4 regions of the Janthinobacterium sp. 67 genome follow, and region 1 is predicted to be linked to each of the others. Evidence: predicted binding sites of a transcription regulator. Region 1 holds the regulator's gene; each other region holds the start of a gene.
The links. The regulator sigma-54, encoded in region 1, starts transcription at its own class of promoters, with help from an activator protein. The targets are predictions, from matches to a motif close to TGGCANGNAANCTGCTTT.
Positions count from the first base shown of each region.

Region 2: a site for sigma-54 is predicted at 6,251-6,268, ahead of prpB (methylisocitrate lyase). Genes of this name have one in related genera too.
Region 3: a site for sigma-54 is predicted at 3,536-3,553, ahead of CLU90_RS30015 (PEP-CTERM sorting domain-containing protein). Genes of this name have one in related genera too.
Region 4: a site for sigma-54 is predicted at 5,813-5,830, ahead of CLU90_RS04615 (circularly permuted type 2 ATP-grasp protein). Genes of this name have one in related genera too.

Region 1 is NZ_PGES01000001.1:4,652,018-4,659,918, forward strand. Features, by position in the region: gene CLU90_RS20860 (monovalent cation:proton antiporter family protein) at 1-1,101, opposite strand, end outside; gene CLU90_RS20865 (KpsF/GutQ family sugar-phosphate isomerase) at 1,186-2,220, shown strand; gene CLU90_RS20870 (KdsC family phosphatase) at 2,220-2,753, shown strand; gene lptC (LPS export ABC transporter periplasmic protein LptC) at 2,796-3,407, shown strand; gene lptA (lipopolysaccharide transport periplasmic protein LptA) at 3,433-4,014, shown strand; gene lptB (LPS export ABC transporter ATP-binding protein) at 4,014-4,769, shown strand; gene CLU90_RS20890 (RNA polymerase factor sigma-54) at 4,774-6,252, shown strand; gene hpf (ribosome hibernation-promoting factor, HPF/YfiA family) at 6,322-6,681, shown strand; gene CLU90_RS20900 (enoyl-CoA hydratase/isomerase family protein) at 6,813-7,898, shown strand; gene rapZ (RNase adapter RapZ) at 7,900-7,901, opposite strand, start outside.
Region 2 is NZ_PGES01000001.1:1,737,873-1,745,773, forward strand. Features, by position in the region: gene CLU90_RS07755 (MBOAT family O-acyltransferase) at 1-33, opposite strand, end outside; gene prpF (2-methylaconitate cis-trans isomerase PrpF) at 171-1,361, opposite strand; gene acnD (Fe/S-dependent 2-methylisocitrate dehydratase AcnD) at 1,460-4,054, opposite strand; gene prpC (bifunctional 2-methylcitrate synthase/citrate synthase) at 4,066-5,220, opposite strand; gene prpB (methylisocitrate lyase) at 5,301-6,188, opposite strand; gene CLU90_RS07780 (hypothetical protein) at 6,532-6,780, opposite strand; gene CLU90_RS07785 (hypothetical protein) at 6,904-7,140, opposite strand; gene CLU90_RS07790 (MBL fold metallo-hydrolase) at 7,306-7,901, shown strand, end outside.
Region 3 is NZ_PGES01000001.1:6,105,990-6,113,890, reverse strand. Features, by position in the region: gene purU (formyltetrahydrofolate deformylase) at 1-678, opposite strand, end outside; gene CLU90_RS27515 (phasin family protein) at 1,024-1,536, shown strand; gene CLU90_RS27510 (KGG domain-containing protein) at 1,584-1,961, shown strand; gene CLU90_RS27505 (YgjP-like metallopeptidase domain-containing protein) at 2,140-2,652, shown strand; gene CLU90_RS30015 (PEP-CTERM sorting domain-containing protein) at 2,753-3,349, opposite strand; gene CLU90_RS27495 (TIGR00730 family Rossman fold protein) at 3,683-4,228, opposite strand; gene CLU90_RS27490 (hypothetical protein) at 4,239-5,012, opposite strand; gene CLU90_RS27485 (TetR/AcrR family transcriptional regulator) at 5,054-5,725, opposite strand; gene CLU90_RS27480 (phasin family protein) at 5,863-6,432, opposite strand; gene CLU90_RS27475 (EAL domain-containing protein) at 6,586-7,901, opposite strand, start outside.
Region 4 is NZ_PGES01000001.1:1,046,628-1,054,528, forward strand. Features, by position in the region: gene CLU90_RS04590 (Fur family transcriptional regulator) at 1-53, opposite strand, end outside; gene CLU90_RS04595 (alpha/beta hydrolase) at 157-1,497, opposite strand; gene CLU90_RS04600 (peptidase) at 1,606-2,484, opposite strand; gene CLU90_RS04605 (transglutaminase family protein) at 2,576-3,385, opposite strand; gene CLU90_RS04610 (alpha-E domain-containing protein) at 3,385-4,329, opposite strand; gene CLU90_RS04615 (circularly permuted type 2 ATP-grasp protein) at 4,323-5,777, opposite strand; gene CLU90_RS04620 (sensor histidine kinase) at 5,951-7,078, opposite strand; gene CLU90_RS04625 (hypothetical protein) at 7,163-7,901, opposite strand, start outside.

The DNA.
Region 1 (7,901 bases):
CAGCACCACCTGCACGACGAACGGGTCCATCAGCTTGATGCCGCCAGCCAGGTTCAGCAGCACGAAGCCGAACTCGCCCGCCTGCGCCAGCCCCAGACCCGTGCGCAGGGCCACGCCGTTGCTGGACCCGAACAGCCGGGCCAGCCCCGCGATCAGGGCAAATTTCAGCAGCACGGGGCCGCACAGCAGGAGCAGCACGAGCCACCAGTTCTCAAAGACGACGCGGATATTGAGCAGCATGCCGACGGTGATGAAGAACAGGCCCAGCAGCACGTCGCGGAACGGTTTGATGTCCTCTTCCACCTGGTGCTTGAATTCCGTCTCGGAAATGAGCATGCCGGCAACAAATGCGCCCAGGGCCAGCGACAGCCCGGCCCGCTCCGTGATCCACGCCGCGCCCAGGGTAATCAAGAGCAGGTTGAGCATGAACAATTCTTGCGAGCGGCGCTTGGCAACGATGGTCAGCCAGCCGCGCACCATCTTCTGGCCGATGAACAGCAGCAAGATCAGCACGACCAGGGCCTTGCCGCCGGCCCAGGCCAGGGTTTCGGCCAGGTTGTCCGAATCGCGCGTGAGGGCGGGAATCAGGATCAGCAGGGGCACGACGGCCAAGTCCTGGAACAGCAAGATGCCGATGATCTTGCGGCCGTGCTCGCTTTCGAGTTCCAGCCGTTCCGTGAGCATTTTCGACACGATGGCCGTCGACGACATGGCCAGCGCGCCACCCAGGGCGAACGCGGCTTGCCAGCTCAGGTGGACGTAGGCGGACAGGTAGCGTCCGACGAACCAGCCGAAGACGACGGTGGCGATGATGGTGGTGACCACCTGCGCCATGCCAAGGCCGAAGACGATGCGCCGCATGGCGAGGAACTTGGGCAGGGAAAATTCGAGTCCGATGGAAAACATCAGAAAGACGACGCCGAACTCGGCCAAGGTATGGCTGGCCTCGTTTTCGGCCGCCAGGCCCAGCGCGTGGGGGCCGATGACGATGCCAACGGCCAGGTAGCCCAGCATGGGCGGCAAATGCAACATTCTGAAAGCGACCACGCCCAGCACGGCGCTGCCGAGTAACATCAGGGTCAGTTCAAGCGAGGAAAACATGGGTTGCCCGGTGCGGTCAATGGAAATCGTTGTTTGTTGTGACTGGCAAGTTTTTTGCTTTCCTAATTCGTTTATACTTTGGGCATGAGTGTAACCCATGAAAAAACAATGCTGAAAGCTTTTGATCGAATTGACATGCAAGCGACGACCGAGCGCGCCGTTGCGCTAGCCCGCACCACCTTGCAGATCGAGTCCGACGCCATCGTTGCGCTGCACGCGCGCCTGGCCACGGACGACAGCGTGGGCCGCGCCGTGGCGCTGTTGCTCCAATGCAAAGGAAGAGTCGTCGTCTCCGGCATCGGCAAGTCCGGCCATATCGCGCGCAAGATTGCCGCCACCCTCGCGTCCACCGGTACGCCGGCCCTGTTCGTGCATCCGGCCGAAGCGGCCCATGGCGACCTGGGCATGGTCACCTCGGACGATGCTTTTATTGCCATATCGTACTCGGGCGAATCGTCCGAGCTGATGGCCATCATGCCCGTCGTCAAGCGCATGGGCGGCGTACTGATTTCCATGACGGGCAAGCCGAATTCCAGCCTGGCCCAGCTGGCCGACGTGCACCTGGATATTTCTGTTGAAAAAGAAGCCTGTCCGCTGAACCTGGCGCCGACGGCCAGCACTACCGTCACCCTGGCCCTGGGCGACGCCATCGCCGTGGCCTTGCTCGACTTGCGCGGCTTCAAGGAAGAAGATTTTGCCCGCTCGCACCCGGGCGGCGCCCTGGGCCGCCGCCTGCTCACGCACGTGCATGACGTCATGCGCAGCGGCGAACGCGTACCCAAGGTGCCCGTTGAGGCATCCCTGCTGCAGGCGCTGGAAGAAATGACGAAGAAGGGCATGGGCATGACGGCCATCGTCGATGCCGACAACCGTCCCGTGGGCGTGTTTACGGATGGCGACTTGCGCCGCATGTTCGAGCGCGTGCAGGACTTCACGCAAGTGGCGATCCGCGACGTCATGCATGCGCAGCCGCGCAGCATCGCGCCCGAACGCCTGGCCGTCGATGCCGTGGCCGTGATGGAGCAGTTCCGCATCAACCAGATGCTCGTCGTCGATGCCGACGGCAAGCTGGTGGGCGCGCTGCATATCCATGACCTGACGCAAGCGAAGGTGATCTGATGGACAGCGTGGCGGACAACCTGGCACGCGCGGCCAAGGTCAAACTGATGATCTTTGACGTCGATGGCGTGCTCACCGACGGCAGCCTGCATTTCGGCCCCGATGGCGAGATGATGAAAACGTTTAATGTGTATGATGGCCTGGGCATCAAGCTGCTGCAGGAATCGGGCGTGCAGACGGCCATCATCAGCGCGCGCCGCTCGGCCATCACGGCGCGCCGCGCGCAGGACCTGGGCATTACCCACGTGCACCAGGGCGGTCACGACAAGCTGACGCCGTTTCGTGAACTGCTGGCGCTTACGGGCTTGACGGAAGAGCAATGCGGCTATATCGGCGACGACGTCATCGATGCGCCCATCCTGAAACGCGTGGGCTTTGCCGTCAGCGTGCCGGGCGGGCGTCCGGAAGCGCAGGGCCTGGCGCACCATGTGACGCAGGCCGGCGGCGGCCGTGGCGCCGTGCGCGAGATCTGCGAATTCCTGCTGCGCGCGCAGGACAACTATACGCGCGTCATGGCGCCGTTCCTGGAGTGAGGCGCGCCGCCTCGCCAGTGACATTTGAAAGAGTAAAGTCCTATGCGTAAGCCAGGAGGCGCCCATCGCTGGCGCATCATTTTCACCGTGCTGGGCGCGGTTGTCGTCGCGCTGGGCAGCTTTTGGCTGCTCGAAGTGATGAACAAGAATGGCCAGGATGCCATGCCCAGCAAGCACTTGGATGAGCCCGACTATTTCATCACCAATTTCAGCCTGGTGCGCATGGACTTGACGGGTAAGCCCAGCTATATCGTGTCGGGCACCAAGCTCACGCATTATCCTGCCGACGATTCGTCCGACATCGACCAGCCCTTCGTGCGCAAGCTCACGCCGGGCATGCCGCCGTTGAACATGAACGCGGAACTGGCGCACATCGACCAGGACAATACCCGGCTGCAACTGCACCGCAATGTCGTGATCGACCGCGTGGCCAGTCCGAAGGCGCAGAACCTGACGATCAAGACGGAAGCGCTGACGGTGTTTCCGGACGAGGAAAGAATGGAAACGGACGTGCCTGTCGATATCCTGACGGGCACCTCGCGCCTCAATGGCATCGGCATGAAAGCCAATAACGCCACCGGCGAGGTGGAAGTGCAGAATGCGCTGCGCATGGTCCTCCCGCCGAAACCGCGCCCGGCCGCGGCGGCAAAATGACAGAATGAAACAAGGAAACCATACTATGAAGAACATCTTGCTGTTGACCGTATTTTCTCTGGGCATCATGGGCGCGGCGCATGCCGAGAAGGCCGATTCCGAGAAGGAAGCCGTCATCACGGCGCGTAGCGGCCACGTCGATGACGTCAAGCAGATCCGCACCCTGACGGGCGACGTCGTGCTGGTCAAGGGCACCCTGACCATGAAGGCGGGCCGGGCCCTGATCACGGAAGACCCGCAAGGCTACCAGTTCATCACCTTCTGGGCCGATCCCGGCAAGCTGGCCACCTTCCGCCAGAAGCGCGATGGCGCGGGCGACCTGTGGATCGAAGGCGAAGCGGAGCGCGTGGAATACGACAACAAGACGGAAGTGGTGAAACTGTTTTCCAAGGCCAAGGTAACGCGCCTGGAAGGCACGAAAGTGACCGACGTGGCCAACGGCGCGTTCATCTCGTATGACAGCCGCAAGGAAGTATTCCAGATGGAAAATACCAACAGCGGCACCAGCACGCCCGATGGCGGCAGCGTGCGCATGGTGATCCAGCCGAAGACCAAGGCGCCGGCGGCGGAGAAAGCGCCGGCCACGCCTGCGCCAGGAACGAAATAATGGACAATACTCGTTGCGGCAGCACCCTGATCGTTCGCGGTCTGCAAAAAACCTATGGCAAGCGGCAAGTCGTGCATGATGTTTCGCTGCAAGTCGAATGCGGTGAAGTGGTGGGGTTGCTGGGCCCGAACGGCGCCGGCAAGACTACCTCGTTCTACATGATCGTCGGCCTGGTGCCGTCGGACGGCGGCAGCATCGACATCAGCGGCGTGGACATTTCCAGCCTGCCGATCCATCGCCGCGCGCAGATGGGCCTGTCCTATCTGCCGCAGGAAGCGTCCGTGTTCCGCAAGCTGACGGTGGAAGACAATATCCGCGCCGTGCTGGAAATCCAGACCGTCGAAGGCCGCCCCCTGAAGAAGGCCGAGATCGAGGAACGTCTGGATAAATTGCTGGCCGACTTGCAGATTGAAAAGTTGCGCGAGAACCAGGCCTTGTCCCTGTCGGGCGGCGAGCGCCGCCGCGTGGAAATCGCCCGCGCGCTGGCCACCGATCCCCGTTTCGTGCTGCTTGACGAGCCGTTCGCCGGTGTCGATCCGATCGCCGTGATCGAGATCCAGCGCATCGTGCGCTTCTTGAAGGAGCGCAATATCGGCGTGCTCATCACCGATCATAATGTGCGCGAGACGCTGGGTATTTGCGACCGTGCCTACATCATCAACCAGGGCTCGGTGCTGGCGTCGGGACGCCCCGACGACATCATCGCGAACGAGTCGGTACGCCGGGTCTATCTGGGCGAACACTTCCGTATGTGAGCCAATGAAACAATCATTGCAGCTGCGCACCTCGCAGCACCTGGCACTGACGCCGCAGTTGCAGCAATCGATACGCCTGTTGCAATTGTCTACCCTGGAATTGCACCAGGAACTAGAGCAACTGCTGACGGACAATCCCCTGCTCGAACGGCTCGACGATCCGCTCGACCGTTCGCTGCGCCTGCTGTCCGATGGCGCCTTGAGTTCGACGGCCGCGCCGGCCGAAGCGCCGCCCCAGCCGCCAGGCCAGGAGGCGCCCGCGGCGCCGGCTGAAGCGGAAACCTTTGACGGCGAGGCGGGCGAGGGCCCGGCCGCCGTGGATGGCGGCGACAGCGACTGGAGCGAGGCGAGCCGGGGCAAGGCGCCCGACGACGAAGATTCCCGTCCGCAACTGGAAGCCCATCACTGCACCCTGCGCGAACACCTGATGGAGCAGATGCGCGTGACGGTGCTCGAATTGCGCGACCGCGCGCTGGTCGAGCTGATCATCGACGCGCTCGACGACAATGGCTACCTGGAAGAGTCGCTCGACGACATCCTGGCGCGCCTGCCGGAAGAGCTGGAAATCGACGCGGACGAGATGCGCACGGCCCTGGCGCTGCTGCAAAGTTTCGATCCGCCCGGCGTGGGCGCGCGCAATGCGTCCGAATGTCTGGCCCTGCAGATCAAGCGCTTGCCGCAGGTTGCCATGGTGACGCGGCGCATGGCCCTCGTCATCGTGGAAAAGCACCTGGCCTGGTTTGCCCAGCGTGATTTCAACAAGCTGAAAAAAGCCCTCGATTGCGACGATGAAGACTTGCGCGAAGCGCAGACGGTGATTCGCCAATGCAACCCGCATCCGGGTGCCGTGTTCGCCTCTGACGTGTCCGATTACGTGGTGCCCGACGTCGTCGTCAAGCGCGCGCGCAATGGCTGGCAAGTGACCCTGAACAACGACGTCATGCCGCGCCTGCGCGTGAACGCCATGTACGCCAACCTGCTCAAGCAGGGCAAGGGCGAAGGTGCCATGGGCGCACAGTTGCAGGAAGCCAAGTGGCTGATCAAGAATATGCGCCAGCGCTTCGACACCATCCTGCGCGTGGCACAGGCGATAGTAGAAAGACAAAAGAACTTTTTCTCGCATGGGGCCGTTGCCATGCGCCCCCTTGTGCTCCGTGAAATAGCTGATACACTGGGTTTACACGAGAGTACTATCTCGCGGGTAACAACTCAAAAGTACATGCTGACCCCGCACGGCATGTTCGAGTTGAAATATTTCTTTGGTAGCCACGTCGCCACCGAAGCGGGGGGCGAAGCGTCATCGACGGCGATACGGGCATTGATCGTGCAACTGACAGGAGCAGAAGACCCTAAAAATCCTTTATCCGACAGTAAGATTGCGGACATGCTGGGGGAACAAGGCATGGTGATTGCGCGACGTACTGTTGCCAAATACCGGGAAGCATTAAAAATTCCGCCAGTGAGCCTGCGTAAGTGTTTGTAAGTTTTTTTCGGTTCCTCTGCGGGCCGGATACGATGGACCGCACGAACCCGATCATCTTTAGGAGTGTGTATGAATCTCACCATCAGCGGACATCATCTCGAAGTGACACCAGCCATCCGTGAATACGTACAAACGAAGCTGGAGCGCGTGAAACGTCATTTCGATCAAGTCATCGATATCGCCGTGATTCTGACCGTGGATAACCTCAAAGAGAAAGAAAAACGTCAAAAGGCCGAAGTCAACCTGCGTCTGAGTGGCAAGACCGTCTATGTGGAAAGCCTGGCGCAAGACTTGTACGCCGCAATCGATGCCCTGATCGACAAGCTCGATAGGCAAGTGATGAAATACAAAACCAAAGTGCAAGGGCACGGTAAAGAGGCGATCAAGCATCTGCCAGACAGCTCGGAAGAAGAATTCGCCCCCGCCTAAGCGGCCTGCGACTTTCAACCGGTTGTGATCAACTAAGGGCGCACATTGCGCCCTTTTTTGCGCCCAGCGGAACGCAATGTTCCCCGCGCAGGCGCTAGAATGTTTGCACTTTCACTTCTTTCCTGCCTGCCATGAGCGACTTCGTCCAGACTGCCATCCGCAACCGCACGGGCCACATCGTGCTCGACCGTCCGAAAGCCTTGAATTCCCTGTCGCTGGACATGGTGCGCGCCCTGAGCGCGGCCCTGCTGGTCTGGCGCGATGATCCCCAGGTGGACGCCGTCGTGATCCGCTCCAGCAGCGAGAAGGGCCTGTGCGCCGGCGGCGACATCCGTTTCTTTTACGATGCGGGCCTGGCCACGCCGCAAGGCGGCAGTGCCTTGCTGGAAGATTTCTTTACGGAAGAATACGCTTTGAATCATTTGATTCATTTCTATCCGAAACCGTATATTGCCGTGATGGATGGCGTGGTGATGGGCGGGGGCATGGGCGTGGCGCAAGCTAGCCCCGGCAACTGCCTGCGCATCGTCACGGGCCGCACGCGCATGGCCATGCCGGAAGTCAATATCGGCCTGTTTCCGGACGTGGGCGGCAGCTATTTCCTGTCCCGCCTGGCTGGACAGCTGGGTCTGTACCTGGGCTTGACGGGCTTGACGATCAACGCGGCCGACGCCCTGTACACGGGCCTGGCCGATGTCTACCTGCCCGAAGCGCAGGTGGGGGCCCTGCTGGACCTGTTCGAATCGACGCCGGGCGAGGCCTTGCCGGTGGCGATCAAGGCCCTGGCGGCGCCGTTCCAGGCCAAGGCGGGCGTTTCGTCCCTGGCCACGGCGCGCGCGGCGCTGGATCGCCATTTCAGCGCTGGCTCCGTGGCAGCCATCATGGCCTCGCTGGCGCAGGACGACGGTGCGTTCGCCAGCAAGGCCTTGGCGGCCATGCGCCTGCGCTCGCCCCTGATGATGTCCGTGACGTTGGAATTGCTGCAGCGGGGCGCCCACCTGGGCGTGGCCGATTGCCTGCGCATGGAACGCACGGTGGTGCGCCACAATTTCGAACATGGCGAAGTGCTCGAGGGCGTGCGCGCGCTGGTGGTCGACAAGGATAATGCGCCGCGCTGGAATCCATCAAGCCTGGACGAGGTCGACGCGGCCATGGTGGCGCGCTTCTTCGCTCCCGTCTGGCCGGCGCAAGCGCATCCGCTGCGCCACCTGAATTAAACT
Region 2 (7,901 bases), 2.9 Mb from region 1:
GGCAAACAGGAAGATCCATGAGTTGAATAGCATCGCTTTACCTGTCGGGAAGATGGGAGGTCGCCAGGGCCACGCCTTGGCGCCCCGCCATTTTCCTTGTCGCTCCGTTTCGTTGCTAGCAGAAATATCAACTTATCTGCATGCGTATCGGCCCCGCCGGACCTGGCAGCTTAAAACGCGTCGCCGGGAATGCGCACCGCCCCTTCCATCAGCACGCGCGCGCTGCGGCTCATGATGGCCTTGGTGACGCTCCATGCGCCATCGGCCAGCGCCGCTTCCGCGCCCACCATCAGGGTGCCGGACGGGTGGCCGAAGCGCACCGAGTTACGGGGGCCGCCGCCGGCCGCCAGGTTGACCAGTGTGCCGGGAATGGCCGCCGCCGTGCCGATGGCGACAGCGGCCGTGCCCATCATGGCGTGGTGCAGCTTGCCCATGGACAGGGCGCGCACCAGCAGGTCGATATCGGCCGCGTTGACCTGCTTGCCGCTGGACGAGACGTAGCTGGCCGGCCTGGCGACAAACGCCACTTTCGGCGTGTGCTGGCGCTTCGCCGCCTCGTCGAGATGGGAAATGAGGCCCATGCGCAGCGCGCCGTGCGCGCGGATGGTCTCGAAGCGGGCTAGCGCGGCCGGATCGCCATTGATGGCGTCCTGCAGCTCCGTGCCCGTGTAGCCGATGGCGTCCGCATCGACGAAAATCGTCGGGATGCCGGCGTTGATCATCGTGACTTTCAACACGCCGATGCCAGGCACGTCGAGGTCATCGACGAGGTTGCCGGTAGGGAACATCGCACCGCCGCCGCCCTCTTCCTCGGCGGCCGGATCGAGAAATTCCAGTTTCACTTCGGCGGCCGGAAAGGTCACGCCATCGAGTTCGAAGTCGCCCGTTTCCTGTACTTCGCCCTGCGTCATGGGCACGTGGGCGATGATGGTCTTGCCGATATTGGCTTGCCAGATGCGCACCGTGGCGATGCCGTTTGCAGGCACGCGGGCGGCGTCCACCAAGCCGCTGGCAATGGCGAACGAGCCGACGGCGGCCGACAGGTTGCCGCAGTTGCCGCTCCAGTCGACGAAGGGCCTGTCGATGGAAACCTGGCCGAACAGATAGTCGACGTCGTGGTCAAGCTTGCTGCTTTTCGCCAGGATCACCGTCTTGCTAGTGCTCGAGGTGGCGCCGCCCATGCCGTCGATCTGCTTGCCGTAGGGGTCGGGGCTGCCGATCACGCGCAGCAGGAGCGCATCGCGCGCGGCGCCCGGCACTTGCGCGCTGGCAGGCAAATCCTGCAGGCGGAAGAACACGCCCTTGCTGGTGCCGCCGCGCATATAGGTGGCGGGGATTTTGATTTGGGGGGTATGGGTCATTAGAGTTCCTGCGTTGAATTGCTGATTAAACCCAGAGGCAAAGAGCTGGGGTCAGACCCGCCGGGTCTGACCCCTGATTACGTTGCATCAATCGTGAATTACGCGGCTTTCGAAGACTCGAGGAAATCCTGCGCAAAGCGTTGCAGCACGCCGCCCGCCTCATAGATCGACACCTCTTCCGCCGTATCGAGGCGGCAGGTGACGGGCACTTGCACCGTTTCGCCGTTCTTGCGGTGGATGACGAGAGTCAGGGTGGAGCGCGGCGTGCGCTCGCCCACGACGTCGTAGGTTTCGCTGCCGTCCAGGCCCAGGGTCTTGCGGTTCACGCCAGGGAGGAATTCCAGCGGCAAGACGCCCATGCCCACCAGGTTGGTGCGGTGGATGCGCTCGAAGCCTTCGGCCACGATGGCTTCCACGCCGGCCAGGCGCACGCCCTTGGCGGCCCAGTCGCGCGACGAACCCTGGCCATAGTCGGCGCCGGCGATGATGATCAATGGCTGCTTGCGCTCCATGTACACCTCGATGGCTTCCCACATGCGCGAGATCGTGCCTTCCGGTTCAATGCGCGTGAGCGAACCCGCTTTCACCTTGCCGTCCTCGATGACCATCTCGTTTTTCAGGGTCGGGTTGGCAAACGTGGCGCGCTGCGCCGTCAAATGGTCGCCCCGGTGCGTGGCGTAGGAATTGAAATCTTCCTCGGGCAAGCCCATCTTCGCCAGGTATTCGCCGGCCGCGCTGTCGAGCATGATGGCGTTCGATGGCGACAAGTGGTCGGTCGTGATGTTGTCGCCCAGGACGGCCAGCGGACGCATGCCTTTCAAGGGGCGCGCACCGGCCAGCGCGCCTTCCCAGTACGGCGGCCGGCGGATATACGTCGTCTGCGGACGCCAGTCGTACAGGGGGCTGACCTTGATGCCGTCGTCAGCCTGCGCGGCGAACATCGGAATGTACACCTTGCGGTACTGTTCCGGCTTGACGCTGGCAGCGACGATGGCGTCGATTTCCTCGTCGGACGGCCAGATATCCTTGAGCAGAATCGGCTTGCCATCCGCGTCATGGCCCAGCACATCCTTTTCGATATCGAAGCGGATGGTGCCGGCGATCGCGTAGGCCACCACCAGCGGCGGCGAGGCGAGGAAAGCCTGCTTTGCGTACGGGTGGATGCGGCCGTCGAAGTTGCGGTTGCCCGACAGGACGGCCGTGGCGTACAGGTCGCGCGACACCACTTCATCCTGGATCACGGGGTCGAGCGCGCCCGACATGCCGTTGCACGAGGTGCAGGCAAAGGCCACGACGCCAAAGCCCAGCTGTTCCAGTTCCGGCATCAGGCCCGCTTCCTGCAGATACAGTTCCACGGTTTTCGAGCCGGGCGCCAGCGACGATTTCACCCATGGCTTGCGGGTCAATCCCAGGCGGTTCGCATTGCGCGCGATCAGGCCGGCGGCGATCATGTTGCGCGGATTGTTCGTGTTGGTGCAGCTGGTAATGGCCGCGATGATGACGGCGCCGTCCGGCATCTTGCCCGGCTCGTTCTCGACCACGCCGGAGATGCCGCGCGCGGCCAGTTCCGACGTCGGCACGCGGTTGTGCGGATTCGACGGCCCGGCGATATTGCGCACGACGGACGACAGGTCAAACGTCAGCACGCGCTCATACTGCGCGTCGACCAGGCTGTCGGCCCACAGGCCCGTCTCTTTCGCGTACAGCTCCACCAGTTTCACCAGTTCGTCGTCGCGGCCCGTCAGTTTCAGATATTTGATGGTTTGCGCGTCGATGTAGAACATGGCGGCCGTGGCGCCAAATTCCGGCGCCATGTTGGAAATCGTGGCGCGGTCGCCCAGGGTCAGGTGCGAGGCGCCTTCGCCAAAGAATTCCAGGTAGGACGAGACGACCTTCTGCTTGCGCAAAAATTCCGTCAGCGCCAGCACCGTGTCGGTAGCCGTGATACCGGGCTGCGGTTTACCCGTCAGCTTGACGCCGATAATGTCGGGCAAACGCATCCACGAAGCACGGCCCAGCATCACGCTTTCCGCTTCCAGGCCGCCCACGCCGATGGCGATCACGCCCAGCGCGTCGACCATCGGCGTATGTGAATCCGTGCCGACCAGGGTGTCGGGATAGGCCACGCCGTCCTGCACCTGGATCACGGGCGACATGCGCTCGAGGTTAATCTGGTGCAGGATGCCGTTCCCCGGCGGGATCACGTCGACGTTTTTAAACGCTTTCTTGGTCCAGTCGATGAAGTCGAAACGGTCTTCGTTGCGGCGGTCTTCGATGGCGCGGTTCTTGGCGAAGGCGTCGGGGTCGAAACCGCCGCATTCGACGGCCAGCGAGTGGTCGACCACCAGCTGCGTGGGCACGACGGGGTTGACGAGGGCCGGGTCGCCGCCCTGGGCCGCGATGGCGTCGCGCAGGCCGGCCAGGTCGACCAGGGCCGTCTGGCCCAGGATGTCATGGCAGACCACGCGCGCGGGGAACCACGGGAAGTCCAGGTCGCGGCGGCGTTCGATGAACTGGCTCAGCGAGGCGTTCAGGGTGGCCGGGTCGCAGCGGCGCACGAGGTTTTCGGCCAGCACGCGCGAGGTGTAGGGCAAGGTGGCGTAGGCGCCTGGCTGAATCGCATCGACTGCGGCGCGCGTGTCGAAGTAGTCCAGCCCTGTTCCCGGCAAGGCCTTGCGGTGCAGTGTGTTCATATTAGGGGTCATTATTTGCGGTCCTTGATCGGCACGAATTCCAGGTCTTCCGGGCCCACGTAGTTGGCGCTCGGGCGGATGATCTTGTTGTCGATGCGCTGCTCGACGATGTGGGCGGCCCAGCCCGAGGTGCGCGAAATGACGAACAGCGGCGTAAACATCGCCGTCGGCACGCCCATCATGTGGTAGGACACGGCCGAGAACCAGTCCAAGTTCGGGAACATGTTCTTGATTTCCCACATGACCGATTCCAGGCGCTCGGCGATGTCGAACATTTTCGTGGAACCGGCTTCCTGCGACAGCGAACGGGCCACTTCCTTGATGACCACGTTGCGCGGGTCGGAGATCGTGTAGACGGGGTGGCCAAAGCCGATCACCACTTCCTTGTTGGCGACGCGCTCGCGGATGTCCGCTTCCGCTTCGTCAGGGTTGTCGTAGCGTTTCTGGATTTCCAGCGCCACTTCATTCGCGCCGCCGTGTTTCGGGCCGCGCAGCGCACCGATGGCGCCCGTGATGGCCGAGTGGATGTCCGAGCCCGTGCCGGCGATGACGCGGCTGGTGAAGGTCGAGGCGTTGAATTCGTGTTCCGCGTACAGGATCAGCGAGGTGTGCATGGCTTTTTCCCACGACGCCGACGGTTTTTCGCCGTGCAGCAGGTGCAGGAAGTGGCCGCCGATCGAATCGTCGTCCGTTTCCACTTCGATGCGCTTGCCGTTATGGCTGTAGTGGTACCAGTACAGCAGCATGGAGCCGAACGACGCCATCAGGCGGTCGGCGATGTCGCGCGCGCCCGGCGCGTTATGGTCGTCTTTTTCCGGCAGGGTGCAGCCCAGCACGGACACGCCCGTGCGCATCACGTCCATCGGGTGGGCGGCGGCCGGCAGCGCTTCGAGCGCCAGCTTCACGGCCGACGGCAAGCCGCGCAAGGATTTCAGCTTGGCCTTGTAGCCTTTCAGTTCCGCGGAAGTCGGCAGCTTGCCGTGCACCAGCAGGTAGGCGATTTCCTCGAACTCGCAGCTGTCGGCCACGTCCAGGATATCGTAGCCGCGGTAGTGCAAATCGTTGCCGGTCTTGCCGACCGAGCACAACGCCGTGTTGCCGGCGGTGACGCCGGACAGGGCGACGGATTTTTTAGGCTTGAAAGTGGCGGCTTGCGGTGCGTTCATTGATTTCTCCAAAAATTGACTAGTCTCGGTTGCGTCACTGCGGGGCCAGCATGCGGCCCCTGCTTCTTGCTTATTTCTGCTTATTTCTTTTGCGCGGCGAACAGCGCATCGAGTTTTTGCTCGAAATCGTGGTAATTGATCGATTCATACAGCTCCATGCGCGTTTGCATGGTGTCGACGACGTTCTTTTGCGTGCCGTCGCGGCGCAGCGCCTGGTAGACGTTTTCGGCCGCCTTGTTCATCGCGCGGAAGGCCGACAAGGGGTACAGCGCCAGGCCCACGTGGGCGCTGCGCAGTTCGTCCAGCGTGAACAGCGGCGTGGAACCGAATTCCGTGATGTTGGCCAGGATCGGCACGTTGACGGCCTTGGCGAAGGTGGCGTACATGTCCAGGTCCGTGATCGCTTCCGGGAAGATCATGTCGGCGCCCGCCTCGACGCAGGCGACGGCGCGCTCGAGCGCCGCTTCCAGGCCATCGACGGCCAGCGCATCGGTGCGCGCCATGATGACGAAGTTCGGGTCCGTGCGCGCATCGACGGCCGCCTTGATGCGGTCGACCATTTCTTCCTTGCTCACGATTTCCTTGCCCGGACGGTGGCCGCAGCGCTTGGCGCCAACCTGGTCTTCGATGTGCAGGGCGGCCGCGCCGAACTTGATCATCGATTTCACGGTGCGCGCCACGTTGAAGGCGGACGAACCGAAACCCGTGTCGGCGTCGACCAGCAGCGGCAGGTCGCACACGTCGGTGATGCGGCGGATATCGGTCAGCACGTCGTCCAGGCTGGAAATGCCCAGGTCGGGCAAGCCCAGCGAGCCGGCCGCGACGCCGCCGCCGGACAGGTAGATGGCTTTATAGCCGGCGCGCTTGGCCAGCAAGGCGTGGTTGGCGTTGATGGCGCCGACCACTTGCAACGGAGATTCTTCCTGGACGGCCTTGCGGAATGCGGCACCTGCGGAGTATTGAGTCATGTGTTCACCTTATGGGTTTCGGATGGTCCCGAATGTTTCACGGAGTGGCTATGAGCACCAGTATTGCAAATGCCGTGCCAGGCCGGCGCGGCGTCGCAAAAAAGACGTGACGGCAGAGTGAAAACAGGGGGAAGGCGCGCGCCGGCGCTGCTCTACGGCTGTACCGCCTGGTAACAGCGATGTCACGTTTGGTTTGCGCAACGTTTCAATATTGTTTCATAATTTCACCTTGAAACAAAATATTGAAACATGCAACAGAACTCGGTGAAATCAATGGAAGCAGGAGCGGAAAGAAAAACAGCCGGCGGGTGCCGGCTGAAGATGAGTGCGGAAAGGTGAGGGATCAGGCCAGCCGCACCAGCGGATTGGCGATGATGTTGTCGATCTGGCGCACGGCTTCCTCGCAGGCGGCGGCGATGGCGCCCTCCTCGTCGTCGCGCACGAATTGCATGGTCGAGCCTTCGAATACTTCCAGTCCTTCCGCCGTGGCGCGCTCGATGTCGCAACTGGCCGACCATTTGCCGTCGGTGGTGGGCACGGCCAGGGGAACGATTTCCCAGCCTTTATAGTGAATTTTGGAACTGCTATTCATGGGGTGCCTCCTTGGCGACTGACTCAATAATGGAAATCGTAGCATGAAGCGCGACCGGCAGCGACGTGTTTCACGCGCCGGCCGTAGCCAGGCTCACTTTCGGGCTAAACGATTTACGCTGGCTCAAGGACGCAGCAGGTTATCCACTTCCGTGCGGGCTACTTCCAGGCCGGCCGCGCATGCCGTCTCGGGAGCCGCATAACCGCCCAGGGTGCGGCTGCGCGTGATCGCCTGCGCCTCGGGCTCCCCTTCGCGCTGCAGGCGGTAGGTAAAATCCCATAGATCGTCGTTATCCTTTTGCGGGGTCACGGAAATCGTAAAACCGCGGTACTGTTCGCTGCGTGCAGTGATATCGTTCATGAATTCCTCCTTGTAGCAATGAGGTTAGCACGCGGCAAGGCGCAGGGTGCGCACGACTGCGATGGGCGCATATCTGTTTTTCGCATGCCGAATCTCAAATTTCAACATTTTTTGAACGGACTCTGGCGATATAATGTCCTTCCCTGTCCGTCCTTTGCTGCCGTGATGACCCCACAAATCCAAGCTTTCTTCGACACTGCCACCTCCACCGTCACTTATGTCGTCTACGAGGCCGACGGGCGGGACTGCGCCATCATCGATTCCGTGCTCGACTACGACCCCAAGGCCGGCCGCACGTCCACCGCTTCGGCCGACAAGGTGATCGCCTTCGTGCGCGAACACGGCTTGCAGTGCCGCTGGCTGCTGGAAACCCACGCACATGCCGACCACCTGTCCGCTGCGCCCTACCTGCAGCAGCAGCTGGGCGGCGACGTGGCCATCGGCGCCGCCATCCAGACGGTGCAGCAGGCGTTTGCCGCCGTCTACCACCAGGACGGCGCCAGGGCCGACGGCTCGCAGTTCGACCAGCTGTTCGCCCCGGACCAGGTGTTTCATATCGGCGCATTGGAAGTGCGCGCCCTGCACGTGCCCGGCCACACGCCGGCCGACCTGGCTTACCAGATCGGCGACGCCGTGTTTGTCGGCGACACCCTGTTCATGCCGGACGTGGGCTCGGCCCGCTGCGACTTTCCCGGTGGCTCCGCGTCCCTGCTGTACCGTTCCGTGCAGCGTTTGCTGTCGCTGCCGCCGCAGACCCGCCT
Region 3 (7,901 bases), 1.5 Mb from region 1:
GCCGATCAGCTTGACGCCGCGGTGATGCGCCTGCGCATACGGCTTGGCGCCCTTGAAGCTGGGCAGGAAGGAATGGTGGATATTGATGGCGCGGCCGTCGAGTGCCTGGCACAGGCCCGGCGACAGGATTTGCATGTAGCGCGCCAGCACCACCAGGTCGATCTTGTGCGTGTCCATCAAGTCGATGATCTTCGCTTCCTGCGCCAGCTTGGCCGCTTCCGGCGCGCCGGCCGCCAGCGGCAGGTGGTGGAAGGGAATATTGTAGCTGGCCGCCAGCTGGTAGAACTCCATGTGGTTCGACACGATGGCGGGAATTTCCACGTTCAGCAAACCGCTCTTGTAGCGGAACAGCAAATCGTTCAGGCAATGGCCGATCTTCGACACCATCAGCATCACGCGCGGCTTGACGCGCGCATCGTGCAGCTGGCCGTGGAAGGGGCCATTCAACTGCATGGCTTGCGACAGGTCGGCAAAATCGCTGCGCAGCTGGGCGTCGCTGACGGCGCCGTCTTCCAGCGCGAAATGCACGCGCATGAAGAACAGCTGCGATTCCTGGTCGCCGAACTGGGCGGAATCGAGGATGTTGCAGCCGCGCTCGGCCAGGAAGCCGGAGACGCGGTGCACGATGCCGCGCTGGTCCAGGCAGGACAGGGTCAGGATGTATTCGGGATGCGTCATGGTCGCGGAAATAGGTCAAAAAGTAAGGCGATGCTCGGCTCAGCCACGCGCGCCGGCCATCGGCTGCGCTGCCGCGAGCCGGCTATTGTCGCACGCCCGGGCCAGTAAACATGCATTTTCCACACAAGCGGCATGGCTGCCGACTGCGGCAGGCTGATTGACGTTCATTTGATCTGGCACAAAGTCACCGCGTTTTTTCATCTGCCAGACCCCATTCTCACGCCAAACCGGCATCGGCCATGGAACCTGGCGCGCCGTTGGGCGTCTATCCCTTTGCTTGTTTCACCATACGCCGCACCCGGTGCACCGGGTGTTTTCTGGATCCGCTTTTCATTGAGGTAGAACATGTTCACAAACAGTATGTCCCCCAGTTTCAGCCCCGCCCTGAAGTCCCATCTCGAGGCCCAGTGCAATTTCGCCACGGAACTATCGCGCAAGATGTTCGATACAGTGCAGCAACTGAGCGAGCTGCATCTGCGGCTGGCGCAAGACTTGCTGCAGGAATGGAGCAGCGCCAGCCAGCAACTGCTGTGTGCGCGCGACACGGGCGAGTTCATGTCGCTGGCCGCCGCCCAGGTGCAGCCGGGCGGCGACAAGCTGCGCCAGTACCAGCAGCAACTCGGCAATCTCGTCGCCAACGCCAATGTCGAGATGAACCGCACGGCAGAGAACCACCTGCCCGAAGCGAGCCGCACGGCCGTGGCTTTCGCCGACGAAGTGGTACGCAAGACGGCGGAAGAGACGGAAAAAGCCACGCAGCGCCAGCGTGAAATGATCGAAAAAATGCATGCCACGGGCCACCGCGATGGCGCGGGCCGCAACCACGAAACCAGCAGGCAATCCGAGCAGGCGCATTGAACACCTGCATTGACCACTTGACCCCACTCGACAGCAAGGAGAGCGACATGGCTAGCAATCAAGGTAATGAACAGGGCAAAGGCGCTGGCAGCAGCCAGAAAGCCGGCGAATCGGGCAGCGGCAAAGGCACGAGCAAGCGCGGTTTCGCCGCCATGAACGAGGAACAGCAACGCGAAATTGCCAGCAAGGGCGGCCAGGCAGCCCATCAAAAAGGCACGGCGCATGAATTCGACTCGGAAGAAGCACGCCGTGCCGGGCAGAAAGGCGGCGAAGCCGTCAGCCGTAACCGCGAACACATGGCGGAAATCGGCCGCAAGGGCGGCGAAAGCCGGCAATCGGCCCAGCGCGCCAATGAAAGCCGCGGCACGACGGCGCGCAGCAGCACTGGCCGGCAGGGCGGCAAGGACGAAGACGACAAGGGCTGACGAGGGCTGGCGGGACTGGCCGGGCTGAGCGGCTCGGCACGGTAGCGCGCAGCTTGACGCAGGAAGGCACGGGGCGGCCCTGGCGGCCCCGTGCAAGGGTTGGCGCAGCGCCGGGCGCGGCGGTATGGTACATTCTCGCCTTACCGACACCTCCGCGCCACGCCCCGCCCTTCCCCGCATGCAGCCATCCCTGAAATACCTGAGCGCCTATTCCGAACAAACGCAAGCGCAAGTGCAGCAACTGATCGCACAGGACAAGCTGGGCGACGTTTTGTTGAAACGCTATCCGAACGCGCACGATGTGCGCAACGACAAGGCTTTATACCAGTATGTGCAGGACTTGAAGAATGAATTCCTGCGCAATGCGGAACCCATCAACAAGGTGGCGTTCGACAGCAAGATCCATGTGATCCAGCATGCGCTGGGCTTGCACACCTCGATTTCGCGCGTGCAGGGCGGCAAGCTCAAGGCCAAGCATGAAATCCGCGTGGCCACCATGTTCAAGGAAGTGCCGCTGGAATTCCTGCGCATGATCGCCGTGCACGAGCTGGCGCACGTCAAGGAAAAGCAGCACGACAAGGCGTTCTACAAGCTGTGCACGTATATGGAACCGCAATACCACCAGTACGAATTCGACGTGCGCCTGTACCTGACCCAGCTCGACCTGTCGGGCCAGCGCCTGTGGTCATGACGTCCGGCGCATGAAGCCCACATGACAATGCCGCCCGGGGCATCCACTGGGCGGCATTGTCATTGTTACTGATGCCGGCAGGCCGGCCTCATGCTCAGGTTCAGGCGGCGTTCTTGCGGCGGCGCAGGAAGGCCAGCAGGCCCAGTCCGCCCAGCATCATGCCGTAGGTGGCCGGTTCCGGCACGGCGCTGACGGTGGCCGCGATATTGTCGACCTGGAAGGTATGCAAGGCGCCTTCCTTCCACGTTGCCGACAGCAGATTGCTGAAACCCGTAAACGTGTAATCGGCAAAGGTGTGGCCGCCACCGAGGGTAAAGGTCTGGCTCACCGTGCCGCCGCCCACCTGGTGGCCGACGAACGTCACGTCAAAGGAACCGGGCAAGCTCACGAAGTCGGCCAGGCTGATCGAGCCCAGCGAGAAAGCGGCGCCATCGGCACGGCTCAGGGTGGTCGTCGACAGGGGCGTCGCGCCGAGACCGGCCGAACCGGCATAGGCGAAGCTATCCTGATGTGCCGAGCTCAGCAGTCCGAGGAAGCTGCTGTCGAAGTTGTAGCCGCCTTCGGAGTAGGATTTGAACACGGAACCGAAGTAGCCCGGTTGTTCCAGCGAATCGAAGCCGATGATGGTGGTTTGGGCTTGGGCGCCGCCAGCGGCGGCGAGAATGGCGGCGACCGCGGTCGCTCGCAAGAAGGTCATAGGTTTCAAAATAGCATCCTTTCGAGATGATGAAGTAGCGTGGTTGGGGCAACTTGAAACGGGTCGGCACCTTTTTTGGGAGTCTGTACAACGCTCGTCGGTGTCCGATATTCCTAACTTTGAACCCTGCCAGTAAACCACACCCATGCCTAAAAAGCATCTTCATTTTCAAAAAAACATGCTGCAGATACAATTTTTTTGCCATATTTTTATTAATTGAGTCGCCAAGCCCGATCAATTTTCCCGTGCAGAAATAAAAAAGCCATGCGGTGCGCACCGCATGGCCCTTGCAAGCGACAGGAAACAGCTGACCGGCGGCCAGGCAGACATGATTTACGGCGCGCACTCCTTCAGGCGCTGCACCAGCGCGGCAGGATCGGCGTCGGCATTGAGGAAGGCCGCGTGCTGCGGGCGGATAAAACCCTGTTCCTTGCCGTTTTGCACAAAAGCGATCAAACCATCATAGAAACGGTCGACATTGAGCAAGCCGATGGGCTTGGCGTGCAAGCCCAGCTGGGCCCACGTGAGCATCTCGAACAGTTCTTCCAGGGTGCCATAGCCGCCGGGCATGGCGATGAAGGCGTCGGACAGGCTGGCCATCATCGCCTTGCGCTCATGCATGTCCTTCACGATGAACTGGCGCGTCAAGCCCGTATGGCCCACTTCGCGTTCGACCAGCTGGGTGGGAATCACGCCCGTCACCTCGCCGCCCAGGCGCAGCACTTCATCGGCGATCACGCCCATCAGGCCCACCTTGCCGCCGCCATACACGAGCGAAATATTTTCCGCCACCAGCACGCGCGCCAGTTCGCGCGCCGCCACGGCATAGTCCGGCGAGACGCCCGCATTGGCGCCACAGTACACACATAAAGCCTTGATCACAGTATTCCTACCCTTTCAATTCATCGATCGCCGCCTCGACCTCGAGGCGTTCCTTGGCGTCCAGTGCCACGCACTCGGCCGCCTTTTCATACAGGGCCAGCGCTTCCGCCAGTTTTTTCTTTCCGTCGAGCATGTTCAAGGCGCGCGCATATTCGCTGTGCGCCAGCGCCGAATGGGGCGTCAGGGCCAGCGCCGTCTTGAAGTGCTGGTAGCCGTCTTCCTTGTTGGCGCCGTACGTCAGGCCGCCTATCATGGCGCCGACCTTGTCGATAATTTCCGTATGATAAATCCCAAATGCGATATGCGCTTCCGCATGCATGGGCGCTATCGTCATCGTGCGGTCCAGGCTGTTGCGCACGCGCGCGCCCATGCCTTGCGCCAGGGCCTTGACGACGGACGTGCCCAGCGCATAGCGGCCCAGGCTGTAGGCATGCCAGTAATAGCCGGCCGGATTGTCCGGCTGCTCGCTCTGCTGGCGCTCGCAGCGCTCGGCCACTTCCTCGTACATGTCGAGTTTCTGGCTGTCATCGACTTCCAAGTGCGTGGCGTAGATACACGTGGCCTTGTGCGCCACCGCATAGCCGGGCACGCCGACGGCCAGGCCCAGCTTCACGGCGCGCTCGAAGTCGCCCGCATGGAAGGCCAGCCAGGCTTGCACCAGTGACGGGTGCGTGGGAAACGGTTCCACGTCGCCCGCATGCAGGCGCGTCCAGGCCGCTTCCAGGGTTTGCGGCGTGTAGACATATGCGTCGTCCGGATAGGGAAATTGTTTCCAAGCCATATATCTCTCCTGTAATTGACGACGTGGCGCCAGCAGCAGCGTCAGTCGTTCTTCAGTTTGGTCACATACTCTTCCGACAGTTTGCGAAACAGCAAATGCGTTTCATTGCGCAAATACGGCCCGATCAGCGACAGCACCTGGTAGCAGCCGCGCGCCAGCGCATCGGACATCGATTGCTGCTCGCTGTACTTGCGCGGGTTGCGCACATACTCGTACGACAGCCAGTAGGTGGCAACGACCACCATATTCGTCGCCATCGCACCGATTTCCATGTCCGACGCTTCCAGCGACTGTTCGCTGCGCAAATCCTCGCACAGCTGCGTGGCCACCTTGATCTTGTGCGCCAGGATCAGCTTGAAGTGCAGTTCCAGCTTGCGGTTACGCGACAGCAAATCGTTGAGGTCGCGATAGAAAAAGCGGTAGCGCCAGATCAGCTCGAACATCAGGTGCAGGTACAGCCAGACATCCTCGATATTCGAACGGCGTCCGTCGGGCACGGTCAGGATACGTTCGATTTCCGCCTCGAACTGGACGAAGATCGAATTGACGATGTCGTCCTTGTTGCGGAAGTGGTAGTACAGGTTTCCCGGCGAAATATTCATCTCTTCCGCAATCACGGTCGTCGTGATATTCGGCTCACCAAACTCATTGAACAGGCGCAGCGACAACTCCAGGATGCGTTCGCGGGTACGGCGTGGTGCTTTTTGTAGCATGGCGGGCAATCTCTCTGTGTTCTGCCTCAAGCATACCACCTAAGATAGCCGTAATGAAACACTACGCCCCACGGCGGCGGCGAAAGCCGGGGCAAAAAAAAGCCTGCGCGAGCAGGCCGGAGGGATGCGGCGCCGGCTCAGGCGGCCGGTGCTTTTTTCTTCGCCGCCGGTCTCGCGGCAGGTTTGCTCGCCGCCTTGCCCGCAAGCTTGGCCGGGGCCTTGGCGGCGGCCGCCTTCGATGCGGATGTCGGTGCGGTTTTGGGCGCCGCCTTCACGGCGGGCTTGGCCACCGCCTTCGGCTTGGGCGCTGGCGCGGGCTTGGCCGACAGCGCCGCCACTTGCCGGCTCAAGGCATCGATCTGCGCGTGCAGCGCGGCGATATCCTGCTGCGTGGGCACGCCGATGGTGGCCAAGGCGCGCGCCACGCGCTCTTCGAACACCTGTTCCAGCTTGTCCCAGGAACCGCTGGCCTGCTTCCCCACGCCATCGGCCAGCTTGCTGACGCTGCCGCTGACGTCGGCCACCTTGTCTTCGGCCCGTTTCTGGAATTCCGTGCCTTCCTTCACCAGCCGGGAAAACACGCGCCCGCCCTCTTCCTGCGCCTTGGCGAAGGCACCGAGGCCCGCTTGCCAGATCTGCTGCGCGGACGAGCGCACGGCGCTTGCCAATTCCGTGTCTTCCGTCAGCTCCTTCAGTTTCTTCACCATCGCCAGCTCCCGTCATGTGAAAGGCCATGCCACTACATGGATACTTTTATTCTAGAGAGCAAAACTAGAGACGGGAGTCTAATTCGATGGAAAGCTACCGCTCAAGGTGCGCCAGCGCACACGGCCGGCCGGTTGCCAGCGCCTAGCAAGCCCCTAGGCCGCCGCTTTCACGGGGCCATGCAGCAGCTTGTGCAGGCGGAAGCCTTCGCGGATATTCTCGCGCAGCACGGCGCCTTTCCACGGCTTGGTATAGAAGCGGTCGACGGCGCCGCGGTTGATGGCCGCCATGATGGGCGTCAGGTCGGCAAAGGCGGACAGCATGATGCGGAAGGTGTCGGGGCACAGATGCTTGACCCGCTCCATGAATTCGGTGCCGCTCATGAGCGGCATGCACTGGTCGCACAGGATCACCTGCACCTTGTGGCGCGCCAGGATGTCGAAGCCCTCGGCGGCCGTCTGCGCCGTCAGGATGCGGTAGCCGTCCTGCGCCAGGAAGTCGCTGAGCACGTCGAGCATGAAGACGTCGTCGTCGACGATGAGCAAGGTTTGCTGCTCTTCGCTGCCCGCATCCTCGGGCGCTTGCAGCAGCTTGCCGCCCATCAGCATCTGCTCGAATTCTTCCTGCGGCACGGGGCGGCTGAAATAATAGCCCTGCATCTCGTCGCAGCCGTGGCGCCGCAGGTAGGCCAGCTGCGCATCGTTTTCCACGCCTTCGGCGATCACTTCCAGCTTCATGCTGTGCGCCATGCTGATGATGGCCAGCACGATGGCCGCGTCGTCCGGATTGCTCGTCACTTCGCGCACGAAGGCGATGTCGATCTTCAGCTTGTCGATGGGGAAGCGCTTCAGATAGGCCAGGCTGGAATAGCCGGTGCCGAAATCGTCGATGGAAATCTGGATGCCCAGCGCCTTCAGGTTGCGCAGCACGGCGATGGTTTCCTCGGCATTCGACATCAGCGAGCTTTCCGTCAGCTCCAGCTCCAGCAGGTCGGGCGCGATATCGTACTTGCGGATCGCCTTGAGCACCTCTTCTTCCAGGCCGCCGACAAAAAACTGGATGCCCGAGACATTCACCGACAGGTGCACGGGGCCGATGCTGCTGGCGCCCCACTCGCTGATCTTCTTGCACGCCTCGTCGAGCACCCAGTTACCGACGCGCACGATGAGACCCGTTTCTTCCAGCAGGGGGATGAACAGGGCTGGCGAGACCATGCCGTGGCCGGGCCGGCGCCAGCGTATCAGCGCCTCGGCGCCGCTGATGCGCCCCGAGATGATATTCACCTTGGGCTGGAAGAACAGCACGAATTCCTCGTTGTCGATGGCGCGCCGCAGGGCATTTTCCATGTCCAGCCGCGCCATCGATTGCGCGTTCATTTCCGCCGTGAAGAAGCGGAAGGCGTCGCGGCCCGCCTCCTTGGCGCGGTACATGGCCGTGTCGGCATATTGAATCAGGGTGTCCGCATCGGCCG
Region 4 (7,901 bases), 3.6 Mb from region 1:
TTGGTGTTGCGGATCAGCGATTCGGCGTGCGGTGTAGAAGATGATGTCAACATGATAGGCCTGCTTGCGGGGGATCGGCTGGCGGCGTCATCGCCGTGCCCGTTGCCTCCCTATGGGCCGTATCTTAGCATGCGTGCCGCCGCAGATGAAACGGCGTCACGGTTTGAACGTCCAATAGCGGCCGGCCGCCGTATCGACGGGGTCGAGAAAGCGCTGGTCGGCGCGGGCATTGTTGCGTATCAGATAAAACATGTCGGACAGGGCCGAGCGTTTTTCCGCAAAGTACGAGTGCTTCATGAAACTCGTGTCGACCCCGGTGGCGTCGATGGTTTCCACGCCCGCCACGATCAGCATGCCCGCGCCGCTGTCGCCCGCGCGCGCGTAGCCGTGCACGGCTTTCGAGGCGGCCAGGGCCAGGTCTTGCGAGGAGGCATACAAGGTGACGGGGTTGCGCGCGCCGGCCAGTTTCGGCGCGATATCGTGCTTGAAGATGGCCGCATCGATATCGGGTGCGGACAGGATGATTTCCGTGATTTTTTGCGCCAGCTGCGGCTGCGCGGCCAGCAAGTCGGCCACGGCCCGTGTCAGGCCCCGGCTGCCCATGCTGTGGCCCACCAGATACACCTGCGCCGCGTCCGTGCTGGCGAGAAAGTCGGCCAGGAAGGCCGTGAGGTGGGGCGTGCTCCATTCGATATTGTTTTCATCGATGGTGTAGCCGGCCACTTCGCCGCGCGAGGGCCAGCTGTAGAACACGGGCGCGCCATCGAAACCGAGGTCGTAGGCCATCTGTCCCGTGCGCCGCGCCGCATCCTCGAAACTTACGTTATAGCCATGCACGAAGATAAAGGCGCTCTTGCCGGCCGAGGCGCGGATCTGGGTTTTGAGTGCGGCAAAGAAATTGTCGCGGTCCCGCACCTCGGCGGACAGCACCACCACGTGCTTGGCCGGGTCGTCGCGAAATTCCAGGCGCCACAGCGACGGCGATTCCAGCTGGCCCATGCGGTGGTCGCGGGGGATGCTGATGTCGCAGCTGCCATAGCTGAGCGGGCCATTGCCGCCCATGATGTTGCGTTCGCCGCTGAAGCGCTGGGCCGGCGGCTTGCCCACGTCGCGCTGGCGGTCCGTGGCGAAATACACCTTGACGACGGCATAATTCGACACGACGGCGCTTTTATCGGCCGGGGCGGGCACGGCTTCCACGTCGGGGACCTGGGGAAAGGGGCGCTGCAGCGCATCGAGCAAGCCTTGCGCGGCAAACAGGGTTTCCATGTCGTCCGGCACTTTCGCGCTGGACAGGGCGGCCGACAGGGCTAGTTGCAGCTGGGTATTGCCAGGCTCGGCTTCCAGCGCGGCGATGGCGGCCAGGATGACTGCGGCGCTGTCGAACTTGGCGATGGCCTGCTTGAGCCGCTCATAGTGGCTGGCGACGGCTTCGGGAGCGTGGCCGGGCGCGCCATGTTCGATGGCCGCCACGACAGCGGAAGTGATCAAGTCCATGCGCTACCTGCCTTTCAGGTCAATCTGGATTAAATGTCAACCCATATTGCCATAAAAGCACGCGAAAAGCGACTTGTCCAGCGCCGCGCGCAGCCGGTGCGCGGCAGATCAATGCTGCTTGTCGTCGCTGAACTGCTGCGCCAACGATTGCAGGGGCGCCACGGTCAGGCCGCCGCGGCTCACGTGCTCGGGGATGGCCACGCGCACGGGCTTGCTGTGCATGTTGGCGGACGACAGCACGTTCGTCGTCGTTTCCGGCGCCGCGTTCCACACGGGATCGACGATGCCTTCGAACACCTGTTTCAATTGTTCGCCCCAGGTGTCGCGGATCATGCGGAAATACTGGTTCTTTTCATCGATGGTGACGAAGCGCGTGACGGCCAGGCTGCCCGTCTCGTAGACGAGCAGGTCGAGCGGCAAGCCGACGGAAATGTTCGAGCGCAGGGTGGAATCCATGGAAATGAGTGCGCATTTGGCCGCCTCGTCCAGGCGCGTGAACGGATTGACGACCCGGTCGATGATGGGCTTGCCATATTTGGCTTCGCCGATCTGGAAATACGTGTTTTCATCGTGCGATTCGATGAAATTGCCGGCCGAATACACCTGGAACAATCGGCAGCGCTCGGCGCCTATCTGTCCGCCCAGGATGATGCTCACATTGAAATCGATGCCGCAGTCGGCCAGGGCCTTCGCATCGCGCAGGTGCACGGTGCGCACGGCTTCGCCCACGATGCGCGCCGCATCGTACATGCTGGCCACGTTCCAGATGCTGCGGCCATCCGCATCGACGTGTTCGGAAACGATCTGGCGGATCGCCTGCGAGATCGACAAATTGCCGGCCGTCATCAGGACCAGCATGCGGTCGCCCGGGTTTTCAAACACGCTCATCTTGCGGAAGGTGCCCACCTGGTCCACGCCGGCGTTGGTGCGGGAGTCGGACAGGAAGACCAGCCCTTCGTTCAGGCGCATGCCTATGCAATAAGTCATCGTCGTAAATCAAGTCAAAAGGGGAAGCATTTTACACCAGCCGGGCCCCGCATACCGCTGGCAAGGCCCGGCCAGCCTCATTCCGGCCTGTTTATACAGGCACGATTTGCACATCGACGCTCAACGTTTCCGTGCCGCCACCCTGGCGCACGCCGCGCACGGGAGCCGCCGAATCGTAGTCGCGCCCGATGGCCAGGCGGCAATACGCGTCCGTCATCAGGCGCGCATGCGTGACGTCGATGCTGACCCAGCCCGCGAAATCCGTGTCTTCGGCCCAGGCGTCGACCCAGGCATGGCTGGCCGCATGGCCCGTCGTGCCCGGATCGATATAGCCGGACACATAACGGGCCGGGATGCCCCAGGCGTGGCAGCAGGCGAGGAACAGGTGGGCGTGGTCCTGGCACACGCCGCGCCCCAGGGCCAGGGCGTCGCCGGCCGTCGTGGTGACCATGGTGGCGCCGCTTTCATAGGCGACCTTGCCGACGATGTGCTCGGCCAGGCGCAGCAAGTGCCCGGTGCCCGCCGTCACTGTGCGGTCCGGCAAGCTGGCGGCCGCCAGGTCGAGGATGGCGGAATCGGCCTGGGTCAGCGGTGTCGGCATGGTAAACAACAGCGGCGACAAGGTGTCGACCAGGTTCAGCCGTCCCTTGTGCGGGTAGATGGTTTCCACCACGCCGTGCGCCACCAGGCTCAGCGATTGATGGCTGCCGCTAATCGTCAGCATGTGCGACAGGTTGCCGTAGGCATCCGTGTAGGCGTGGCATCGGCCCGGCGTCGTGATTTGCCAGGACAGGGCCCGCTGCTGCGGTTCGATACGCGGCGTCAGGTGCAGCTGCTGGATGGTGTAGGCCAGCGGCGCACTGTAGGCGTACGCGGTTTCGTGGCGGATGGTGAGCTGCATCAGGCCGCCAGGGGAACGAGGAAGTCGCGGCTGACCCGGTTGCCCAGGTCATAGATGTTTTCCAGAAACTCCGTCAGGGTCAGGTGCAGGCCCGCCTTCATGATGTCGTCGATATGGCCGAATTTCAGTTCCGCGTGCAACTTGCCCGCGAAGCGTTCCGTATCGGCCGACACATCGTTGCGGATGTGCCTGAGGTTTTCCACCACGTCATCCATGCAGGCCAGGAGCGACCTGGGCATGTCGCCGCGCAGCATCAGCAATTCCGCCACCCGCGCCGGGGTGATCACGTCGCGGTAGACCTTGCGGTAGATCTCGAAACCGGAAACGGAGCGCAGCAGGGCCGCCCAGTAGTAAAAATCGCGCTGGGTGATGTCTTTCGACGTGTCGCGCGCGCCGTGGAACTTCACGTCGAGGATGCGCGCCGTGTTGTCGGCCCGCTCGAGGAAGGTGCCGAGGCGAATGAAGTGGATGGCCTCATCCTTGAGCATGGTGCCCAGCGTGACGCCGCGCGACAGGTGCGAGCGGTACTTGACCCATTCGAAGAACTGGCTGGGGTCCGTTTCCAGCAGATTGCTTTTCAGGCGTTTCTGCATGTCGAGCCAGGTGGCGTTCTGGATTTCCCACACTTCCGTCGTCAAAGTCCCCCGCACGGCGCGGGCGTTTTCGCGCGCGCCCGTCAGGCAGGCGAGGATGGACGAGGGGTTGTTCGGGTCGCGCACCATGAAGTCGAGCACGTCGCGTGTATGGAAGCGGCCATATTTATGGTCGTACGCGCTTTGCAGCTCGGAAATACCCAGGGTGGCGCGCCAGCCTTGTTCCGCGTCCTGTTCGGACTGGGGCAGCATCGAGGTCTGCATATTGACGTCGAGCATGCGCGCCGTGTTTTCCGCCCGCTCCGTGTAGCGGGCCATCCAGAACAAATGATCGGCGGTGCGGCTCAGCATGTTTTCTCTCCTGCAAAAGCGGATGTGGCTTCCAGTACCCAGGTATCCTTGGTGCCGCCCCCTTGCGAGGAATTGACCACGAGCGAACCTTCGCCCAGCGCCACGCGGGTCAGGCCGCCGGGCACCATGGAAATCGTCTTGCCCGACAGCACGAACGGACGCAAATCGATGTGGCGCGGCGCGATGCCCGATTCCACGTAGGTGGGACAGGCGGACAGGGCCAGTGTCGGCTGGGCGATGTAGCCGCCCGGATTGGCCAGCAGGCGCTGGCGGAAGTCCTCGATCTGCGCGGCGCTGGACGCGGGACCCACCAGCATGCCGTAGCCTCCCGCGCCATGCACTTCCTTGACGACGAGCTGCGCCAGGTTCGCCAGCACGTAGGACAAGTCGGCGCTCTTGCGGCACTGGTAGGTCGGCACGTTGTTGAGTATCGGCTCTTGCGACAGATAGAACTTGATCATGTCGGGAACAAAAGGATAGATCGACTTGTCGTCGGCCACGCCCGTGCCGATGGCGTTCGCCAGGGTCACCCGGCCGGCGCGGTAGACGGACAGCAGGCCCGGCACGCCCAGGGACGAGTCCGAGCGGAAGGCCAGCGGGTCGAGGAAATCGTCGTCCACGCGGCGGTAGATCACGTCGACTCGCTTGGGGCCGCGCGTCGTGCGCATGTAAACAGAGTTGTCGTTGACAAACAGATCCTTGCCTTCGACCAGTTCCACGCCCATCTGCTGGGCCAGGAACGCATGTTCGAAGTAGGCGGAGTTGTACATGCCCGGCGTCATGACGACGACCGTGGGGTCATCGACGCCCATGGGCGCGACGGAGCGCAAGTTGTCGAGCAGCATGTCCGGGTAATGGTCGACGGGCGCGATGCGGTTGCGCGCGAACAGTTCCGGGAACAGCCGCATCATCATCTTGCGGTCTTCCAGCATGTAGGACACGCCGGACGGCACGCGCAGATTGTCTTCCAGTACATAGAATTCGCCCTGTCCCGCCCGCACGATGTCGACGCCGGCGATGTGGGCGTAAATGTCGGAGGCGACGGAAATGCCCTGCATTTCCGGGCGGTACTGGGCATTCTTGTAGATTTGCTCGGCAGGAATGATGCCCGCCTTGATGATGTTTTGCTCATGATAAATATCATGGATGAACATGTTCAAGGCTTGCACCCTCTGCACCAGGCCCGTCTGCATCTGCGCCCATTCGGCGGCGGGAATGATGCGCGGGATGGTGTCGAACGGAATCAGGCGCTCCGTGCCGGCATCGTCGCCGTAGACGGCGAACGTGATGCCGACCCGGCGGAACGTCAGGTCGGCCTCGGCCCGCTTGCGGGCGATGGTCTCGGGGGATTGCTGCGCCAGCCAGCTGCTGAATTCACGATAGTGTTCACGTACCTTGCTGTCCGTACCCACCTCATTTGCAGTCATTTCATTGAAAAAATTTGCCATGTTGTGATTTCCCTTGAGCCGTGTCTGACTATAGCTCAGCAGGAAGCGTGCCAATGGCGCACACCTGAAAGTGTGTAAAAAATGACCATTTTTGTGGCATAAATCCGTCATCCGCACCGTTTTGGTGCGTTACTGCTCGGAAAGTGCCGGTGTTGGGGCAGGTAGCGGCGAGCTCAAGCGTCCGGCGTGACGAAGGGCCGGCAATCGATGGGCAGGTCGATGGTAAACGTGGTGCCCGTTTCCGGCGCGCTGTCGACCAGCGCGCTGCCGCCATGGCTTTCCGCCACGTTTTGCACGAAGGGCAGGCCGATGCCCCAGCCGGGCGCGCTGCCCTGGTGTTCGCGGCGCAGGTACTCGAAGATGCGCTCGGCCTGGTCGGGGGCGATAGTGCTGCCCGTGTTGTGCACGGTGAGTATCATACGTTCGCGCAAGGTGTTGACGTGGATATGGATGGGGCCGTCGTCGCCGTACTTGAGGGCGTTGCCGACCAGGTTTTCCAGGGCGCGGCGCAGCGAATTCTCGCACCACCAGCCCGTCACGGACGCGCCCGTCACCAGGCATTTGCCCGGATGGCCGGTATTGACGCTGTCGCCCACCTGGCGCGCCAGCGGCAGGATGTCGAAGCGCTGCAGCACCAGCGGCAGCTTTTGCCCGCGGTGGTAGCTGAGCGTATCGAGCAATTCCTGGATCATCTCGTCGAGACGCTTGCCGTGTTCGATGATTTTCGACGCCAGGGCCGGCACGTCGAGCTGCTGCGCGCGCCGCTGCAGCAACTGGGCGCTGTTGAGCATGACGGACAGGGGATTGCGCATGTCGTGCGACAGGCCGGCGGCGATGCGCCGCTGGAAGCTTTCGTGCATGGCGGTAAATTCCAGGATGGCTTCGCGGATGCCCGTATCGATCGAGGCATTGATCACCTGCCAGTCGCGGCGCCGCAGCGGCACGCCCGCTTCGAGGGCCGCATCGGCGAAACAGTCGCGGAAGATCTGGTATTCCTGGATCACCTGTTCCGGGCCATAGCTGGTCATGCGCGCCCGTTCGTTGCCGTGCACGGCAGGGGCATTGGTATGGCTGGTGGCATTGTCGCGCGGATAGCCTGGCGTCAGCGCTTCGGCCAGGTTGTCGAAGAAGGCGGGCAAGGTATTGATCAATATCGGTGTCAGCAGGGCATCGGCGCCGCGTACCTTGGCGCGCACCTCGTGTTCCCATTGCGTCAGCACGGCATCGCGCATGCTGAAGATGCGCCGCGTGCGCGCGGGCATGTCCAGCACGTGCATTTTCTGGTCAGAGGCATAGGTCATCGCAGCTCTCCATCGACAGCTCGGCATCCGCGCCGTGCAACGGCGGGAGCTAAAGTATCCTCCAAATCGGCGTGCGGGTGGTGTTCAATTTGGCGCGTCGGCGCCGGTCATGACGGCGCTCAAATGACCGAGGGCCGTATCCCATTGCTCCAGCGAAAAGTTCTGCGGATCGTCATGGCCATTCGCAAAGCCCGTATCGAGCACGGCGTGGAAGGCGGGGATCAGCCACGTACCCTTGCGCACGCTGGCGGCGATGTACAGCAGAGCCAGGCGCGCATATTGGGCGGAGGTGAAGCCAGGATCGGGCGCCAGCCCGTCGTTGCCCTTGCCGCCGCCGGGTACGGAGTTGCGCGGCTGCACCAGTTCCACGTGCAGGAACAGGCCCGTCAGCGAGGGCTTGTCTTTTTCCAGCTTGCTGGCGTAGCCGGCCGTGCCGAAGTCACGCACCTGCAAGGAGTTTCCCTGGCGGTTGACGTAGACATGGCCTTTCGGGCCGCCGCCCAGCGCGGGGTTGCGTAGATTGAAATCGTTGAAATCCCAGCTGGCGTCGTTGATGTGGCCGGGAATGGGCTCGAGCAGGAAATTCGGGTAGCTGGTGTCGTGGATGACGAAATAGCGGGCCATGGGCGCGGCCAGCCGGCCCACGGCGCGCGACAATGGCGCATCGACGGCGCCGCCCACGTCCGCCTCGCTGATCGATTGCTGCGCCAGCCACGCGCGCAGCTTGGCCGGCGCGATGCCCGTGCGCTGGCCGACGTGGGCGGCAAGAAAGTCCGGCAGCGGCGCGCTGTCGCCCAGGCGCGCATACAGTTTCACTGGACGC